DNA from 3 places in the Acetonema longum DSM 6540 genome. Region 2 is predicted to be linked to each of the others. Evidence: riboswitches for the same ligand, from Rfam matches in the RefSeq annotation. Region 2 holds a riboswitch; each other region holds the start of a gene.
What was found. Region 2 has a riboswitch for S-adenosylmethionine ahead of metA (homoserine O-acetyltransferase MetA). Riboswitches for the same ligand answer to the same signal wherever they lie in the genome.

Region 1 (5,891 bases), on a different contig from region 2:
TAACAAAAGAGGGTCTGATACACCGGATGCGATTGCCAAGCGCCTCGGCTGCGCCAAAACTGAGTTATCCCTAGCCGGAAGTTACAACTATGTAATCATGAATGATGAAGTGGCCAAGGCTGTGAACAAGATCCGGTCGATTGTTACGGCGGAGAAGTGCCGGACGGTGAGAAATCAAGACATATTAGACAAGATCTGTAATGATTAAGGGGGATTCCAATGATTCGTCCGTCTTTAGATGTTTTAGTCAGTAAAGTAGATAGTAAATATACATTAGTAGTATTAGCGGCCAAAAGGGCCCGTGAAGTAATGAATGGCGATTCCCCCCTGGCGGAAAGCAAATCCAATAAGCCGGTCACCCTGGCCCTGGAAGAGGTTGCCCAGAATAAAATTTCTTACGAACGCACCAAAGCCGGCATAAAATAGGGGGGAGCTCCATGACTCAGACCAAAAATATTGTGATGGGAGTCAGCGGAGGGATTGCGGCCTATAAAGCGGTTGAAGTGGCCAGTAGTCTGAAAAAAGCCGGTTGCAGCGTGCATATCATTATGACCGATGCAGCTGCCAAATTTGTCACTCCTCTTACTTTTCGCGAAATAACGGCGAATCCGGTAGTTGTCGGCATGTGGGAAGAGCCGAAAAAATGGAATGTAGAGCATATCGCCTTGGCTTCCCTGGCCGACGTGTTTGCGATCGTGCCGGCAACCGCGAATATCATTGGCAAAATTGCCAATGGTATTGCCGATGATATGCTCTCCACGACGGTGATGGCGACCAGAGCGCCTGTCATTTTGGCGCCTGCCATGAACACGAATATGTATAATAACCCGATCCTGCAAGAAAACCTGGTGAAACTGGCGAAACTGGGTTATGACATCATTCAACCGGAAAGCGGCCGGCTGGCTTGCGGCGTCGAAGGCTTCGGCCGGTTGGCGCAGCCAGCGGTTATTGTCGACAGGCTGTTGTCTTATTTAGGCCATAAAAAAGACTTGCAGCAGAAAAAAATCCTAATTACTGCCGGCGGCACCCGGGAGCCGATTGATCCGGTTCGTTACATCGGCAACCGTTCCAGCGGAAAGATGGGATATGCAATTGCCAAAGCCGCTGTCGAAAGAGGGGCGGAGGTTACTTTAGTAACCGGCCCTACTGTTCTCGCGGCGCCGGTCGGCGTTAAAGTCATTGCCATTGAAACAACTGAGCAGATGAGGCTGGCCGTCTTGGCGGCATTTCCCGACACCGATATTGTCATTAAGGCGGCGGCAGTGGCTGATTACCGGCCAACAGAGACTGCCCCCCAAAAAATAAAGAAAACTGATGACACATTGACGCTTATTTTGCAAAAAAACCCGGATATCTTAAAAGAGCTAGGCGGTTTAAAAAAACCAAATCAACTCTTAATCGGCTTCGCGGCGGAAACTCATGAACTTTTAACCTATGCCCGGCAAAAGCTCGTTCAGAAAAACCTGGATATGATTGTTGCCAATGATGTGACTGCCCCCGGCGCCGGCTTTAACTCTGACACCAATATCGTAAAACTTTTGTATCGGAACGGCTCGTCGGAAGAGTTGCCGCAAATGGAGAAAGACAAGTTGGCGCATGTCCTGCTTGATAGAATTTGCAGTTTCGTGTAAAAGCAAATGGAAATAAGGAAAAGGCAATAAAAATTGTTTGCTTTTTCAATTCATTTGCTGTAAGATTTTCTTGGTAAAAAACTATATATAGTAAACTCATCCAGAGTTGGCGGAGGGACTGGCCCGATGAAGCTGCGGCAACCATTTGACAGAGTCTCTGTCGAAACGGTGCCAATTCCGGCGAATTTTTTTCGCAAGATGGGAGTGAAAATAAATCACTCCATGGCGGGGTGATTTTTTACTAGAATCTATAAAGTATGGAGGTACGTTATGCGTAGATTATTCACCTCAGAATCCGTTACAGAAGGTCATCCTGATAAAATGGCCGATCAGATTTCCGACAGTGTATTGGATGCCATCATCGCGCAGGACCCATATGCCCGTGTGGCCTGCGAAACCTTGGTTACCACCGGTTTGGTGCATGTGGTCGGTGAAATAACCACGAATTGCTACGTAGACATCCCCAAAATTGTCCGGCAGACCATCAAGGATATCGGGTATACCCGCGCAAAATATGGCTTTGACAGTGAAACTTGCGGCGTCATGACTTCGATTGACGAGCAGTCGGCGGATATTGCCCTGGGAGTGGACCAGTCGCGGGAAGCCAAAGCAGGCGATACGGATGCATTTGAAACCATCGGCGCAGGGGACCAGGGGATGATGTTCGGGTATGCCACCAATGAAACTCCCGAACTGATGCCAACTCCCATTGCCTGGGCTCACAAACTTTCCCGCCGGCTGTCGGAAGTCCGTAAAAGCGGGGAGTTGGGCTACTTAAGGCCGGATGGCAAGACTCAGGTTACGGTGGAGTATGAAAATGACAAGCCGGTGCGGGTGGATACGATTGTGATTTCTTCTCAGCACAGTCCGGACGTGGAATTGTCCCAGATTGAACAGGACATTATCCAAAAAGTAATTCTGCCGATTATCCCCCAAGAGTATATTGACAGTAAGACCAAATACTATATCAATCCTACCGGCCGCTTTGTCGTCGGAGGACCTCAAGGAGACTCCGGCCTGACCGGACGCAAGATTATCGTCGACACCTATGGCGGAATGGCCCGTCACGGCGGCGGCGCTTTTTCCGGCAAAGACCCCACGAAAGTAGACCGTTCCGCCGCTTATGCCGCCCGTTATGTAGCCAAAAATATTGTAGCGGCAGGATTGGCGGACAAATGTGAAATCCAGCTGGCTTATGCCATTGGCGTAGCCCGTCCTGTTTCGGTGCTGGTCGAAACTTTTGGTACGGCCAAACTTTCCGAAGAGAAGATTTCCGAACTGGTGCAAAAGCATTTTGACCTTCGTCCGGCTGCGATTATTCAAAATCTGGACCTCCGCCGGCCTATTTACCGGCAAACAGCCGCTTATGGTCATTTTGGCCGGACTGACCTGGATCTGCCTTGGGAACTGACCGACAAAGCCGCTGCTTTGCGCCGGGAAGCCAATCTATCATAGTAAATTCCAAAAACGCGGACATATCCATAAATGTCCGCGTTTTTTCGCGGTTTTTTACAGGAATTTCGCTAAGTTTATCTAAAGATAAGAGTTATAACTATAAGCGATTGTATTGGGGTAAAACATGATAAAAACGGCTGAGGTAGTCATTAATTCCGGTATCCGGAACCTGACCGACGCTTTCACTTACTTTATTCCGGACCAATTTTCCTATCTGGATACCGGCTGGCGGGTGGTTGTACCTTTTGGCTCCAGGCAGGAAGAAGGTTTCGTGGTAGCGGTCCGCTCTGAGCCAGAAGGCCGGAAAGATGAGTTAAAGCCTATCCAGGACGTCTTAGATGATGATCCCTGGTTTGATGATCATATGATGCAAACAGCCCGCTGGCTTAGTGAGCGTTACCTTTGCACTCTGGCGGAAGCAATGCGTCTGTTTATCCCGGGTAAAAAAGGCATTCGAAAAGAAAAATTCTATTATTTAAATGCGAATTACGCCGGTATATTCAACGAAACCAGGACAGAAAACCAGGCGGCGGTATTGGAATGGTTCCGCCGGCAAAAAATAGTGACGATGCGGCAGTTCCAAAAAGAATTCGGACCAGAGGCACGGTCGCTGATCGAGGAACTGAAACAGCGGAAACTCGTCCTCTGCAGCAGTACCGTGCAAACCGCAAGAGTCAATAAATATGAGTCTGAGCTGCACTTGGCTCTCACGGGCGAACAGGTGACAGGCATTTTACCCCAAATGGAAAGGAAACCTGCTCAGTTCCGGCTCATTCAGGCATTATTGACGAGAAACCTAACTGACGCTGATTTGAAAGAAATGAAGGTGTCTCGTCAGACAGTTAAGACCCTGGTTGATCTTGAAATGATAAAAATCGTTCGAAAGCAGGTTATGCGCGACAGCTATCAGAATGTTGCAGGGAAGTATCAACCTGTTACACTGTCGCCGGAACAGGAGAATGCTGTTGCCGCTATTGCCGATGCATTATCTTATAGCCGATTTCAGAGTTTTTTGCTGCATGGCATTACCGGAAGCGGCAAGACCGAAGTCTATATTCGCGCCGTTGCGGCGGTGCGGCAGGCCGGAAAACAGGCAATCGTTCTCGTGCCGGAAATAGCCTTGACCAGCCAGTTGGTGCAACGATTTAAAGCCCGATTTGCCAATGATGTGGTGGTCATACACAGTAAACTTTCTCTGAATGAACGGTATGATACCTGGCAGAGAATCCGCGAGGAAACAGCAGGCGTCATCATCGGGGCCAGGTCGGCTGTGTTTGCGCCGGCGCCTAATTTGGGCATTATCATTTTGGATGAAGAGCATGAATTCACCTATAAGCAGGAAGAATCTCCCTACTATCACACTCGCGATGTTGCCATGACCAGGGCAAATCTGGCTCAGGCAGCAGTCGTTTTAGGCAGCGCCACGCCTGCGGTGGAAACGTTTTATGATGCTTTGGCCGGCAGGCATGTCTTGCTGTCGCTGCCGTCACGAATTGCCGGCGCCGTGTTGCCTCAGGTCATGCTGGTGGATATGCGGGAAGAGTTGAAAAAGGGCAGGCGCAGCGTACTTTCCACCCAGTTGGAAGGGTTGCTGCGGGATACCATTCAACGCGGTGAGCAAGCCATTATTCTGTTGAATCGTCGGGGCCATTCCACCTTTGTCATGTGCCGGGAATGCGGTCACGTGATTACATGTCGGCATTGCGCCGTGGCTTTAACCTATCACTATGCTGCAGGCATGATGCGCTGTCACTACTGTGACGCCGTCGAACCGGTTCCGACACTTTGCCCGGCATGCCGAAGCCGCTATATCAAATTCTTCGGCACCGGTACGCAAAAAGTCGAACAGGAACTGCAGCAGCTTTTCCCCGATTGCCGGATTGTTAGAATGGATCAGGACACCACCCATGGCAAGCTGGCTCAGGATGCCATTCTCTCGGATTTCGACGCCGGCAGGTATGATATACTATTAGGGACCCAGATGGTCGCTAAAGGGCATGATCTGCAAAATGTAACGGCTGTTGGTATTTTGTCAGTGGATACCATCCTTAATATCCCGGATTTCCGCGGGGCCGAGAGAACTTTCGCCCTGATTACCCAGGCTGCCGGCAGGGCAGGTCGCGGCGATAAACCGGGCAAAGTCGTTGTGCAGGCATATAATCCCGAACACTATGCGGTCTGCGCCGCCGCTAACCAGGATTATTCATCTTTTTACGCAGCTGAGATAGAATTTCGGCAAAAACTGCTTTATCCACCCTTTTGCCAATTAATAAAATGTACTGTAGCCGCCGGTATGGAGGATACTGCCCGAAGGAAAGCTGAACAACTGGCGGCGGCTCTGAAAAGCGAGCTGAGACCTGACGCGGGAACGGACATCATCGGCCCCTTTCCGGCGCCTGTACTCAAGGTCAAGGACCGTTACCGGATGATCATTTTAATCAAAGCCGGGAATTTGGACACTGTCAAAGAAATTATCCGGCAGAAAAACTGGCACACTCTCTCGGACACAGTCTTTGATGTTTCGCCGATCAGCGTTGTATAGATACTGTCTTTCGGGGTTCAACCGATTGCCATGTACAGGTGGATTGGGTACAATAATAAGGATGTTTGATTTATTGGGAAGACCATAGGAGGTAGCAACGTGGCTATATTAGAAATAAAAAAGGCCGGAGATCCGGTATTGAAAGAACGGGCCCAGGCAGTAACGAAAATAGACCGCAAGGTTAAAGAATTATTGGATAATATGGCGCAAACCATGTATGGCGCGGAAGGCGTGGGTCTGGCAGCGCCTCAGGTAGGAATCCT
Region 2 (5,891 bases):
GATTGCCAGACAACGCATGCTCCCCTCCTATACAGGCGGCTTGCAGATTTTTCATTCATAGCCACCCCTCTTCTTACTCGTTATATGCTGCCGCCTTCAACGCGCCGCCTCCGGATAAACCAGCCTCTCCAGCACCGCCACCGCCTCGCCTACCCGGGTGCCGGGGTTTACGGCAAAAAGGTGATACGGCAATTGATGTACCCGGTTATTGCTTACCGCTTTCAGCCCTTGCCAGGCAGGGTGGCCGGCAAGTTCCGCACGGAATTTTTCGCCCACCTTTGTGTCCGAGCTGTGGGTGATCAGTAAAATTACATCAGGATTGCTCTTGCTGACATATTCCAGGCTTAAGGGTACAGAGCTCATTTTGGCGCTCAGGCCGGCCTTGCTGTCGGCCATATTGTGCGCCCCCAGCCGGCGCAGCAGATCACCGGCGAAGCTGTTGGACGTCGCCATCTGAAAACTTGTCGTCGATCCCCAGACCAGCAAAACCTCCGGTGCAGGCTGTGACCCCCTGTTCGCCATCCGCCGCCTGTAATCGTCTTCTATCTCTTTGATGACCGCAGCCGACTGTTCCGGCCGTCCTGTCAGCTCGCCATAAAAGCGCAGCGTATCAAGTATCTGCTGATAGTTGTCCAGCATTTGCAGCAGAATCGGAATGCCCGCTTTTTCCAGAACCGGTACCAGCTGATGATGCGGCGGCACATTGACTCCCAGCACTAAATCAGGTTCAAGTGCGATCAGTTTTTCTACGTTCGGATTAGCGGTAGTCCCCACCTCCGGCACGGCCGCAACCGCCGTTTTAACCGTATCCGGCAGGGCTTGTGTCGTTGGCCTGCCAACCACCTTGCCGCCGGCGGCATAAAACAGATCCAGGCTGGAAGGGTTCAGGACGATAACACGCTGCGGCCGGACGGGAATTTGCACCACCCGTCCGGCGCTGTCAGTTACCGGCCGCATCACTGTTGACGCCGGCTGTACAGCCGGCGGTTGCATCTGCAGCGATAAAACTGCGCCCACTGCCAGGGCTCCCATTATCAAAATACCAATAATCCTGCCTATCCGGCTATTCATATTGCCACCTCGTCTTATTCCTGTTTTCTTGCTTTCCCGCCGCATCACTATGAAAGTGCAGCCCGGTCCGCGGCAGGCTGCTCCCGGCGGCCGTGCGCTCCGCAAAAAAGCAGAGCTCCGCCTATTCATGCGGAGCTCTGTGGCCCTCTCGTTTTTGATAATGATTATCATTATCAAAAACATTATAGAATACCTTCTTCTATCTGTCAATGGCATAGACAGACGCCCGGCGCGCAGCAAAGCAGAAAAAGGTCACCGCCGCTTCTGACAGAAGAAGCGGCGGTGACCTTTTTCTATTACCTGTAAGCAATTTTACCTTATTGCCTGTCCCTGTTCACCAAAAAGCGCGGTTACCCAAATACTAAATGAACGACGCTGTCGCTGAACCGGCGCTTAACGGCAGGGATCTTAGCCATCCAGGCCATCCAGCCCCATCTGTCTTGATGATAATCGAATAAATTCCACTCGTTGATGACCTTGATGCGGTTGTTGTACTGTTCCAGTTCTTTACCGCTGGTCACTCCCCACTGAAACCTGACGTTGTCCATCTTGCCGACTGTATCATGCTGCTTGCTCATTTTCACGATCCCCGGCGTAATGATTTCCAGCAGCATTTCGGCCTTGGGGAAGACGTCGGTCAGTTTATTAATCAGGCTTTTGATCTCCTGCTCGGTGAAGTACATGAGGGTCCCTTCCGCAATGATCAGGACCGGCTGCGCCTCTGCAGCAATTTCCTGAATCCAGGAATAATCGAAGACAGATTTGGCGATCATCTTATAGCGCTCTGTTTCACAGAAAAATTGCCGGCGAATACGGATCGACTCCGGCAAATCCAGATCGTACCAGCGAATCTTGCCGTTATCCACCTGTGCAAAGCGGGTGTCGAGGCCGCAACCGATATTGACGACCACAGCATCAGGGTGCCTGGCTATAAACGTCGCCGCCGCTTTGTTCAGGATTTCGGTTCTGATCACCACGCCAGTCTGTGATTTCCATGCCTTGTCGAATTTCGTGAAATCGTATTCGATCCGTTCCATGATCTCAATCGCTTTTGCATCTTTGAGGATCGGCTTGCCGCGCTTCGCCTCAACCGCCCGCGCCCATAACGGAATCAGCAACGTCTCCGGCACACCCTGCAGATTAGGCTGATGTTGCATACTGTTCCCTCCCCAATCATTTTATCTCCTTCAGAAAATACGTCACAATGATGATAATAATATTCATTCTCATTATATTGGGCTAAACTATATATGTCAATCATCGCCAATACCGCTTGCTATATGATGAGCGGTATCGCATGTGTCAACCCATTATTGCAGCTGCTCTCTTTGTGTCTGAATCAATCAAGCCCTGGCCCTTGACTCTTATAAATACGAAAGATCATAAGGGGTCCTCTGATAGACATAATAATTAAGCCAGTTGGAAAATAAAAGATGGGCGGCGCTGCGCCAAAGAACCATCGGAGACTGGTTGGGATCGTCATTGGGGTAGTAGTTTTGCGGCACTTGAATCGGCAGGCTCTGGGATACGTCCCGGTCATATTCGCCTTTCAGGGTCAGTGGGTCATATTCGGAGTGACCGGTGATAAAGAACTGGCGCCCGCTTAGGTCCGTCACGGCATACACCCCGGAAATACAGGATTCGGATAAAAGCTGCAGCTGCGGTTTATTGACAATGTCCTCCCGCCGGATTTCGGTGTGGCGGGAGTGAGGTACGTAGAAAAGATCATCAAAGCCTCGAAACAGTTGATCCTGGGCGGTAAAAATTCTTTTATGGGGAAAAACGCCAAACATTTTTTGCGGCAAATCATATTTGGGAACACCGTAGTGGTAATACAGGCCGGCCTGAGCCCCCCAGCAGATATGAAAAGTGGAATACACATGATTTTTAGTCCACTCCATGATCTCACAGAGTTCCGGCCAGTAAGCCACTTCTTCAAAAGGCATCTGTTCCACCGGGGCGCCAGTGATAATCATGCCGTCATAATTGTGGGACTTAACGCTATCAAAGGTTTCATAAAACTTAGTCAGGTGCTTCACAGGTGTATTAGTGGGTAAATAGCTGGCGGTATACATCAGATCCACTTCCACTTGCAGCGGCGTATTGCCCAACAGCCTCAACAGCTGCGTTTCAGTAGTGATTTTGGTGGGCATCAGGTTTAAGATTAAAATTTTCAGAGGCCGTATATCCTGAGTATAGGCCCTGTCTTCGTACATGACGAAAATATTTTCTTTTTCCAGAATGTCTGCCGCCGGCAGGTTATTAGGGATCTTGATCGGCATTTTACCACTCTCCTGTTTTTTGCAACGAGAAACAAGCCTGCTTTGCAGCTCTTGTTTCCGTCTAATAAAATAAAGACCTCTTTCCGGAAGAAAGAGGTCAACAAATCTGTTAGCTCCCCTCTCATCTCCCAAAACACTGCTGTTCTGCTGGAATTAGCACCACTGCTCTAACGAGCCGGTTGCCGGGCGTCATCGGGCCAGTCCCTCGACCACTCTGGATAAGAGTTGCGTTATTTAGTTTTTCTAATCATAGCATAAGCAAGAGAAGACGGTCAAGAGACTGGCGCCGGCTTTTTCGTCGGGGATCAAAGATTCGTTTTCAATACATTCCAGGCTGCTGCCTTGGCTGCAAAATAGCGGTGAAACGACAAATCGTCAGTCAGTTCCGGATGAAAAGCCGTGGCCAGCATATGGTCCTGCTCCACCGCTACAATGTGACCATCCACTTTGGCCAGGACTGTCACATCCGCCCCCGCCTCTTCCACATAAGGCGCCCGGATAAACACCAGGGGCACCGGTGCAGCGGATACCGCCGGAATGAGGGCTTCCGTGGAAAAGCTGTCCAACTGACTGCCATAGGCATTACGCCGCACGCAGATGTCCATGACCCCCAAATAACCGGTTTCCTGACCGGCGATGGTCCTGGCCAGCAGGATCATGCCGGCGCAAGTGCCCCACACCGGCATGCCTTCCTGAATCCGGTCCAGGATTGCCCGGGACAGAAGAAATTCTCGCAGCAGCTTACCCATCGCCGTGGATTCGCCTCCCGGCAAAATCAGTCCGGCGACAGGAGCCAAATCCGCTGCTTTTTTAACCGCCACACCCCGAATCTGAGGCAAGGCGTTGAGATGATCCAGGTGTTCTTTCACTGCGCCTTGCAGAGCTAATACCCCGATAGTCAGCATGGTGTTACCACCCCCGGGAAGCTAACCGTTCAGCAGGCTGGATTTTATCGATTTCAATGCCCACCATAGGCTCACCCAGATCTTCCGATATTCCGGCTAAAAACTCCGGATCATTGTAATGAGTAGTGGCCTGAACGATGGCTTTAGCCCGCCGGCTGGGGTCACCGGATTTGAAAATACCGGACCCGACAAAGACTCCGTCGCAGCCCAGCTGCATCATCAGGGCCGCATCGGCGGGGGTGGCGATGCCGCCGGCAGCGAAATTGACCACCGGCAGAGAGCCGTGTTCCCCGACATATTCAATCAGGTGCATGGGCGCACCCATTTCCTTGGCTATACTCATCAATTCTTCCCGGGGAGCGGCCTTGACCCGCCGCATATCCGCCAGCATGGTCCGCATATGCCGGACAGCTTCCACTACATTGCCGGTACCGGCTTCTCCCTTGGTGCGGATCATAGCTGCTCCTTCACCGATACGGCGCAGGGCTTCGCCCAGATTGCGGGCGCCGCAGACAAAGGGAATCTTAAAATCCCATTTATTGATATGGTAAAGCTCATCCGCCGGGGTTAAGACTTCGCTTTCGTCCACATAGTCGATACCAATGGCCTCTAAGATCTGGGCCTCTACAAAATGGCCGATCCGGGCCTTGGCCATGACCGGGATGGTAACCGAAGCCTTAATCTCCCGGATCATTTTCGGATCGGACATCCGGGCTACTCCGCCTTGGCTGCGAATATCAGCCGGTACTCTTTCCAGAGCCATGACAGCCACAGCGCCGGCTTCTTCGGCGATTTTAGCCTGTTCGGGGTTGGTCACATCCATAATGACGCCGCCCTTTAGCATCTGGGCCAGATTTTTGTTTAGTTCATACCGATTTTCCATATCCAGACTCCCCCTCTTTGCCGGCAGCAAAAAATTTGCTAAAATAGGCGTATCGATACAATTATTTGTATCGCCGGCGAATTTTTGTTATTATAGCAGAGAGGAAAGGAATTTTACAAGATGAATGAAGATTTTTTTGATTTTGTATCGATACAATTGGATAAGACCAGCAGGGCATCCCTCTATGCTCAGCTGTACGACAGCTTGCGGGAACTGATTCTGAGCGGCAAGCTGAGCCATGGCTACCTTCTGCCGCCGGTGCGGAAGCTGGCTGCTTTTTTAAGGGTTAATCCCGGCACAGTGGTCAACGCCTATAAGCTTCTGGAACAAAACGGCTACATCTACTCCCGGGCCGGCAGCGGCAACTATGTGGCCGAAATCGCCGGCAGCACGGCCGATGAGTATGAGCCGGCAACCCCTGACATCGACTTGGAACTGCCGGAGCATATCCCTGCGGGCGGCAGGAACTGCATTGATCTTGCCACCGTCATGCCGCCGCCGGATTTATTGCCCATTGATGACTTTAAGCGGGTATTGATCGAGGTATTGGACCGGGATCAGGGGTTTGCTTTCGGGTATCAGGAAAGTCAGGGATTCTTTCCTTTGCGGCAGTCCATTGCTGCTTACTTAAAAACCCAGGGTGTCCAGGCTCAGGCCGACAATGTGCAGATTATTTCCGGCGCCCAGCAGGGCATTGACATCATTGCCAAGGCTTTTCTCCAGTTCGGTGACTGCGTGTTTACCGAAAGT
Region 3 (5,891 bases), on a different contig from region 2:
GACCGGCTTTGCTGCCTTATTTTTAGCCCTTGTCATAACCGGGATAGCGGCTTTCTGCTATTTTAACGCCCATTTTGCCCGGATAACGGGACGGACAGAGAAAACAAGCCGCTGTGCGCTGTATTATCAGGCCTCGGCAGCCTGTATCGCGGCAGCGGCCGCCTATCTGCTATTTATTATCCTGACCGACCGGTTTCAGTTTGCCTATGTTTTTGGGTATTCTGCCAGGGATTTGCCTTTGGTCTATAAAATATCGGCATTTTGGGCCGGGCAGGAAGGCTCATTTATGCTGTGGCTGTTGTTTCACGCCCTGTTTGGTGTCATTATGTCCCGGAAGGGCTCCTGCCCTCCCGGAACGATGGCGGTATACTGTCTGGTCCAAATCGTGCTGACCATCGTTCTTCTCGCCAAAAGCCCCTTTATGATGCTGACCGGGGTCCGCGCCGACGGGGCCGGCCTCAATCCGCTCCTGCAGGACCCCTGGATGGCGGTGCATCCTCCGGTCATCTTTTTGGGTTATGCCGGCCTTGCCGTGCCGTTTGCCTATGCGCTCGGCGGACTGCTGGCCAGCAATCACCGGGACTGGCTCCGTCCGGCCCTGGCCTGGACTCTTATGGCCTGGGCCATGTTAGGGGCGGGTATTTTCATCGGCGGTTTCTGGGCCTATAAGGTGCTGGGATGGGGCGGATACTGGGCCTGGGACCCGGTCGAAAATTCATCCCTCGTTCCCTGGCTGGTCTGCGGCGCCCTGATTCATGTCCTGATTATTGCCCGGCTGCGGCCTGCGGCGGTGAAACCGGCATATTTTGCGGCGATCTCCGCCTTTGTCCTGGTTTTGTACGGCACCTTCCTGACCCGGAGCGGCGTGCTCAGCAATTTTTCCACTCACTCTTTCGCCGATGAAGGGGTAGGCGGCTTATTGGCCGGATTAGTCATGATCGTTGTCGTGGCCTCTCTCATCCTGCTGATTGTCCGGTGGCCCGGCCTGCCGGAAGGCGAAATTTATCCGGCCCTTAAAAGCCGCGAGTTTTTGACGGCGGCCGGGGCGCTTGCACTTTCGGCCATTGCCGTACTGGTCTTAATCGGTATGTCAACACCCCTGATTACCATGCTGATCAATCAGCCGCAAAGTGTAAGCGCCGATTTCTATAACAGCACATCGCTGCCGCTGGCGATGTTCCTGATGTTGTTTTTGACCATGGCTCCCATGGTAAGCTGGGGTGAAACTAAGGAAAACCTCATAAAAAAATACTGGTGGCTGGTCTTGCTGGGGCATTTGAGCCTGTTGCCGGGAATACTGGCCGGCTTCCGCCACCCGGTTATGCTTGCCGTCGCGGGCCTGTCGGTAACCGCGCTGTTTATCAATCTGGCAGGATTGAGAAAGGTCAATCTGGCGGCCGGGCTCACTCATGCGGGTGTGGCGGTTGCTTTGATCGGCATCCTGGCCTCATCAGCGGCAAGCCGGTCGGTGATCGTCAGTTTTGAACCGGGAGAAACCCAGGCTGTTTTTGGACGCCAGGTAACCTATCCGGGTATCGAGCCGGCTGAGGACGGGAAGGGATTTTATCAGCCTTTCCAGCTTGATGGACGGGAAGTGGTGAAGGCCTATACCAAATTCGACCGGGAGGGGCGTCCGGCTGTGCGGGAGCCGGGGATATTCCGCGAAACTTTAGGCGATCTTTACTTTGCGCCGGCAGCGCGAGACGAGCATGACTCCGTCACCGAACTGATTCTCGACCGCGGCGATGAGCAGGACGGGGCCGGCCTTACGGTAAAGTTCCTGCAATCCGGCATGAACGGGAATAATATGCAAAATGTGCGGGCATACGCTTTGCTGGAGGTATCCGGGAACGGGAAAAGAGAAGAGGTAAAACCGGAGCTGTTTTACGCCGATGGCCAGTTTCAAGCCTTACCGGTAAAGGCGCTTGGATCTTATGAGGTAAGCCTGCTGGGCGTGAACACTTCCCAGGGAAAAGTGAAAATAGGCGTTAAAAACCTGGAGACGGTAAAACCGGACAAAATAGATGTCGAGATCAGCTACAAGCCGTTAATTGGTTTGGTTTGGTTAGGAACCTTCATCGTTGTCGCCGGCACTTTATGGGCAGGGCTGAGCCGAGCCGGAAAAGTATCGGCGGCCAAGGCGGCGCAAGCTTTATCGGCGCCGGAAAAATCGAGCCGGACATAGTTCCGCCAGAGGCCGGATGCTTTAATAGTTGAATGGGGTCCGGTCCTTTTGCCGGGACTTTAGTGATGCCCGAATTTTGCGGAGAGGAGGGATACTTTGGACACGGGTCAATATTTAAACCGCCATGCGCTTAAATTGATGGCCGTCGGATTCGGCATTGCGGTTTTAGGCATGGCTGTCTCAGCCGCAGGGTATACGTATGCGGAATCTCCCGCATTCTGTGGAAGCTGCCATTCCATGGAGCATGCATATACTACCTGGCAGGCATCGAACCACAAACAGATTGCCTGCAGCGAATGCCATCTGCCGCACAGCAGCATGACCACAAAAATGTTCGCCAAGATCAGGACCGGGATGAAGGATGTGTATCATGAGACGGTAAGGGATTATCCGGCGGCCATTACCGTATCGGCCCAGGGAAAAGAGTATATTGCGGACAATTGCCTGCGCTGCCACCAGTCTACCGTGGAAAATACCAAAATGGCGGCTGGCGGACAGGACTGCGGCAAGTGTCATCGCGGCCTGGTTCACGGCATGAACAAAGGCAAGGGAGGGATTCATGTTGAATAGCTTGAACAAAATGCAAAAAGCTTTAATTGCTTTGTTATGCGGGCTGCTGCTTTTCTTTGGGTTTGTTATCCTGCGGACCGGGGTGAGCCGGCCTGCATCCACCGTCAAGCTGGGCAAAGTTGCGGCGGGGGAATATGATCCGGCGGTATGGGGGCAGTATTACCCCCTGCAATATGCAAGCTTCCAGAAAAATAGCGAAATGGCGCCCTCTCCCGGCGGCTTTGGCGGCAGCCTGAAGACGCAGAACTCCGAACGGCAGCCGGAGATTCTGGCCAATTTTAAAGGAATGCCGTTCAGCATTGACTATACGGAAGACCGGGGCCATGTTTTCACGCTGGAAGACTTGAAGGAAACTAAACGGGTTAACGATAAATCCCCCGGCGCGTGTATATCCTGCAAAACGCCTTATATTGAAAAGCTCTTCCAGGAGAAGGGCTGGAGTTACGGCAAGGTGCCGTTGCGGGAGCTCCTGGCGCAAACGCCGGAGCATGGCTATATCAGCTGCGCCAACTGTCATGATCCCGCCACGATGGATCTCCGGGTGATCCAGCCGGCGTTTATCGAGGCCCAGCAGCGCCGCGGCATTGATGTGACCAAGGCGACACGTGAGGAAATGCGGACTTACGTCTGCGCCCAATGTCATGTCGAATACCATTTTGAGCCCGGAACTTCCCGGGTTGTCTTCCCCTGGGATAAGGGCCTGAAACCGGAGCAGATGTATGAGATGTACGCAACCAAACCGGGCGGGTTTGCCCAGGACTGGCAGCATCCCGACTCCAAGGCCGCGATGCTGAAGGTGCAGCATCCTGAGTTTGAAACCTGGGCAACCGGTGTTCACGGTCAGGCGGGGGTTTCCTGCGCCGACTGCCATATGCCTTATATGCGGCAAGACGGGCAGAAGTATACTTCCCACTGGATGACCAGTCCGCTCAAACACCTCGACGCTTCCTGCGGAACATGCCATACCCAGGGCGCCGCCTGGCTGGAGGAGCGCGTTAAGACGATACAGAATCATACCTGGCAGCTCCAGCACAGCGCCGGCTTAGTAGTGTCAAAAGCCCACGAAGCGATTAAAAAAGCGGCTGCGGTCCCCAATGTGGACCAGGCCGAATTGGCCCAAGCCCGCGAATTGGTCCGTAAAGCTCAATGGTATTGGGATTTTGTCGCTGCTGAAAACGGCATGGGCTTCCATAATCCCGATCAGGCGCTTCATACCTGCGGCCAGGCAATCGATCTGGGTTACAAAGCAATTGAGTCGGCCAACAAAGCCGCCGGCATCGAGCTCTTTTAAGGTGTATGACGGTGACTGAGTTCAGCGAAAAAAGTTGCCATTGACACCTTAAATAATTAATGGTATGATCATAATCAATTCAATACATGCTCTTATCTAGAGTGGTCGAGGGACTGGCCCGATGACGCCCGGCAACCGGCAGCAATGCGGTGGTGCTAATTCCAGCAGGAGAATATCCTGGAAGATGAGAGAAAGGTTTAGTCTGCGTTATGGACCCCTTTCCTCGGAAAGGGGTCTTAATTTTTTACAGGGAGAGGATTCATGGCAGATCTGCAGTTTGGCTGATCAAACAACTGCAGGCGGGATAAACTCATAAAAATACAAAATAGACCTATTAAGGGGCAGTTTAAAATCTATAAACAGGAGAGTGGAAAAAATGAAAAAATCAATCCTTGCTTTGTTAGTCATTCTGGCCGTGAGCCTGGTGGCTGCCGGTTGCGGCGGTAAAGACACCGCCAATCAGCCGGACAAGAAGCCGGTCGTAAAAGTCGGCGCTACCGCGGTTCCTCATGCTGAAATTTTGCAGTTTATCAAACCTTCTTTGGAAAAAGAAGGGATTCAATTGGAAATCGTGGAATTCAGCGATTATGTCCGTCCCAATGTTGCCTTGGCTGAAAAGGAATTAGATGCCAATTTTTTTCAACACGTGCCTTACTTAGAGAAGTTTAGTGCCGAGCGCAACCTGGCCTTAACCTATACGGCTAAAGTCCATATTGAGCCGATGGGGATTTATTCTAAAAAAATAAAAGATATTAAAGAGCTGACTCAGGGCGCCGTTGTCGCCATTCCCAACGATCCGACCAATGGCGGCCGCGCTCTGGCGATTCTGGCCAAGGCCGGGCTCATCACCCTGAAAGATGGCGTAGGCATCAGCGGTACCGTCAAAGATATCACTAATAACCCCAAAGAGTTAAAGATCCGGGAACTGGAAGCCGCCATGCTGCCCCGGTCCCTTGACGATGCAGCCATCGCGGTGATCAACACCAATTACGCCTTGGAAGCGAATCTGGTTCCGGCGAAAGACGCTCTGGTCCTGGAATCCAAAGATTCTCCCTATGCCAATGTGCTGGCCGTCCGCAAAGGCGACGAAACCAGGCCGGAAATCGTAAAATTGTCGAAAGCCCTGACTTCACCGGAAGTCAAAAAGTTTATTGAGGAAAAATATAAAGGAGCTATTGTTTCCGCATTCTAAGCAATAGCCTGTAATATCAAATTTTTTGGCCAACCGGCGAATTTGCCTGTTGGCCTTTTTTATTTAGACAGAAAAAAGCTCTGCAAAAAGCAGACTTTTTTCTTGTTTATCGCCATACTAAGGATATGATGAATCCAAAGGCAGGGCCTGTAGAAAAAGGAGATTGTAAGATGCGCATTCTGGTGGTGGAAGATGATCACGTTTTGCGAGAGGCTATTGTCGCTTTGCTGACGGAAGAAGACTATATTGTCGAAGAAGCGGCTGCCGGCGATGAAGGGATGTATATGGCCGAGCAGGCCGTCCATGACTTATTGATATTAGATATCATGCTGCCCGAAATCAGCGGACTGGAGATTGTAAAAAAGCTGCGGAGCGCCGGCGGCTCTGTGCCCATCTTGCTCCTGACGGCCCGGGACAGTGTGGACGATCGGGTGATGGGTCTGGAGTCAGGGGCCGATGACTACTTGGTAAAGCCTTTTGCCATCCGGGAACTGCTGGCCAGGATTAAGGCTTTGCTGCGGCGCAGCGGCAGTCTGGATATGGAAGGCGAATTAAGTTACGGCGGCATCTCGCTGAACAGTAAAACACGGGACGGCTGCGCGGCGGATCATCCTTTGGGCTTGACCACCAAAGAATATGATGTCCTGGAATTT

Region 1: it holds a riboswitch for S-adenosylmethionine, as region 2 does, so the genes downstream of both, metK (methionine adenosyltransferase) here and metA (homoserine O-acetyltransferase MetA) in region 2, are expected to answer to the same signal.
Region 3: it holds a riboswitch for S-adenosylmethionine, as region 2 does, so the genes downstream of both, ALO_RS15770 (MetQ/NlpA family ABC transporter substrate-binding protein) here and metA (homoserine O-acetyltransferase MetA) in region 2, are expected to answer to the same signal.

The regions. Positions count from the first base shown of each region.
Region 1 is NZ_AFGF01000126.1:110,479-116,369, forward strand. It holds gene gmk (guanylate kinase) at 1-208, shown strand, start outside; gene rpoZ (DNA-directed RNA polymerase subunit omega) at 220-426, shown strand; gene coaBC (bifunctional phosphopantothenoylcysteine decarboxylase/phosphopantothenate--cysteine ligase CoaBC) at 438-1,631, shown strand; SAM riboswitch class I at 1,725-1,836, shown strand; gene metK (methionine adenosyltransferase) at 1,902-3,086, shown strand; gene priA (primosomal protein N') at 3,211-5,628, shown strand; gene def (peptide deformylase) at 5,728-5,891, shown strand, end outside.
Region 2 is NZ_AFGF01000054.1:32,139-38,029, forward strand. It holds gene ALO_RS07180 (ABC transporter substrate-binding protein) at 97-1,071, opposite strand; gene ALO_RS07185 (class I SAM-dependent methyltransferase) at 1,422-2,228, opposite strand; gene metA (homoserine O-acetyltransferase MetA) at 2,436-3,353, opposite strand; SAM riboswitch class I at 3,472-3,578, opposite strand; gene pdxT (pyridoxal 5'-phosphate synthase glutaminase subunit PdxT) at 3,659-4,258, opposite strand; gene pdxS (pyridoxal 5'-phosphate synthase lyase subunit PdxS) at 4,263-5,141, opposite strand; gene pdxR (MocR-like pyridoxine biosynthesis transcription factor PdxR) at 5,262-5,891, shown strand, end outside.
Region 3 is NZ_AFGF01000173.1:14,976-20,866, reverse strand. It holds gene ALO_RS15790 (cytochrome c maturation protein CcmE domain-containing protein) at 1-2, shown strand, start outside; gene ccsA (cytochrome c biogenesis protein CcsA) at 1-2,185, shown strand, start outside; gene ALO_RS15780 (cytochrome c3 family protein) at 2,282-2,755, shown strand; gene ALO_RS15775 (ammonia-forming cytochrome c nitrite reductase subunit c552) at 2,745-4,046, shown strand; SAM riboswitch class I at 4,136-4,237, shown strand; gene ALO_RS15770 (MetQ/NlpA family ABC transporter substrate-binding protein) at 4,423-5,238, shown strand; gene ALO_RS15765 (response regulator transcription factor) at 5,409-5,891, shown strand, end outside.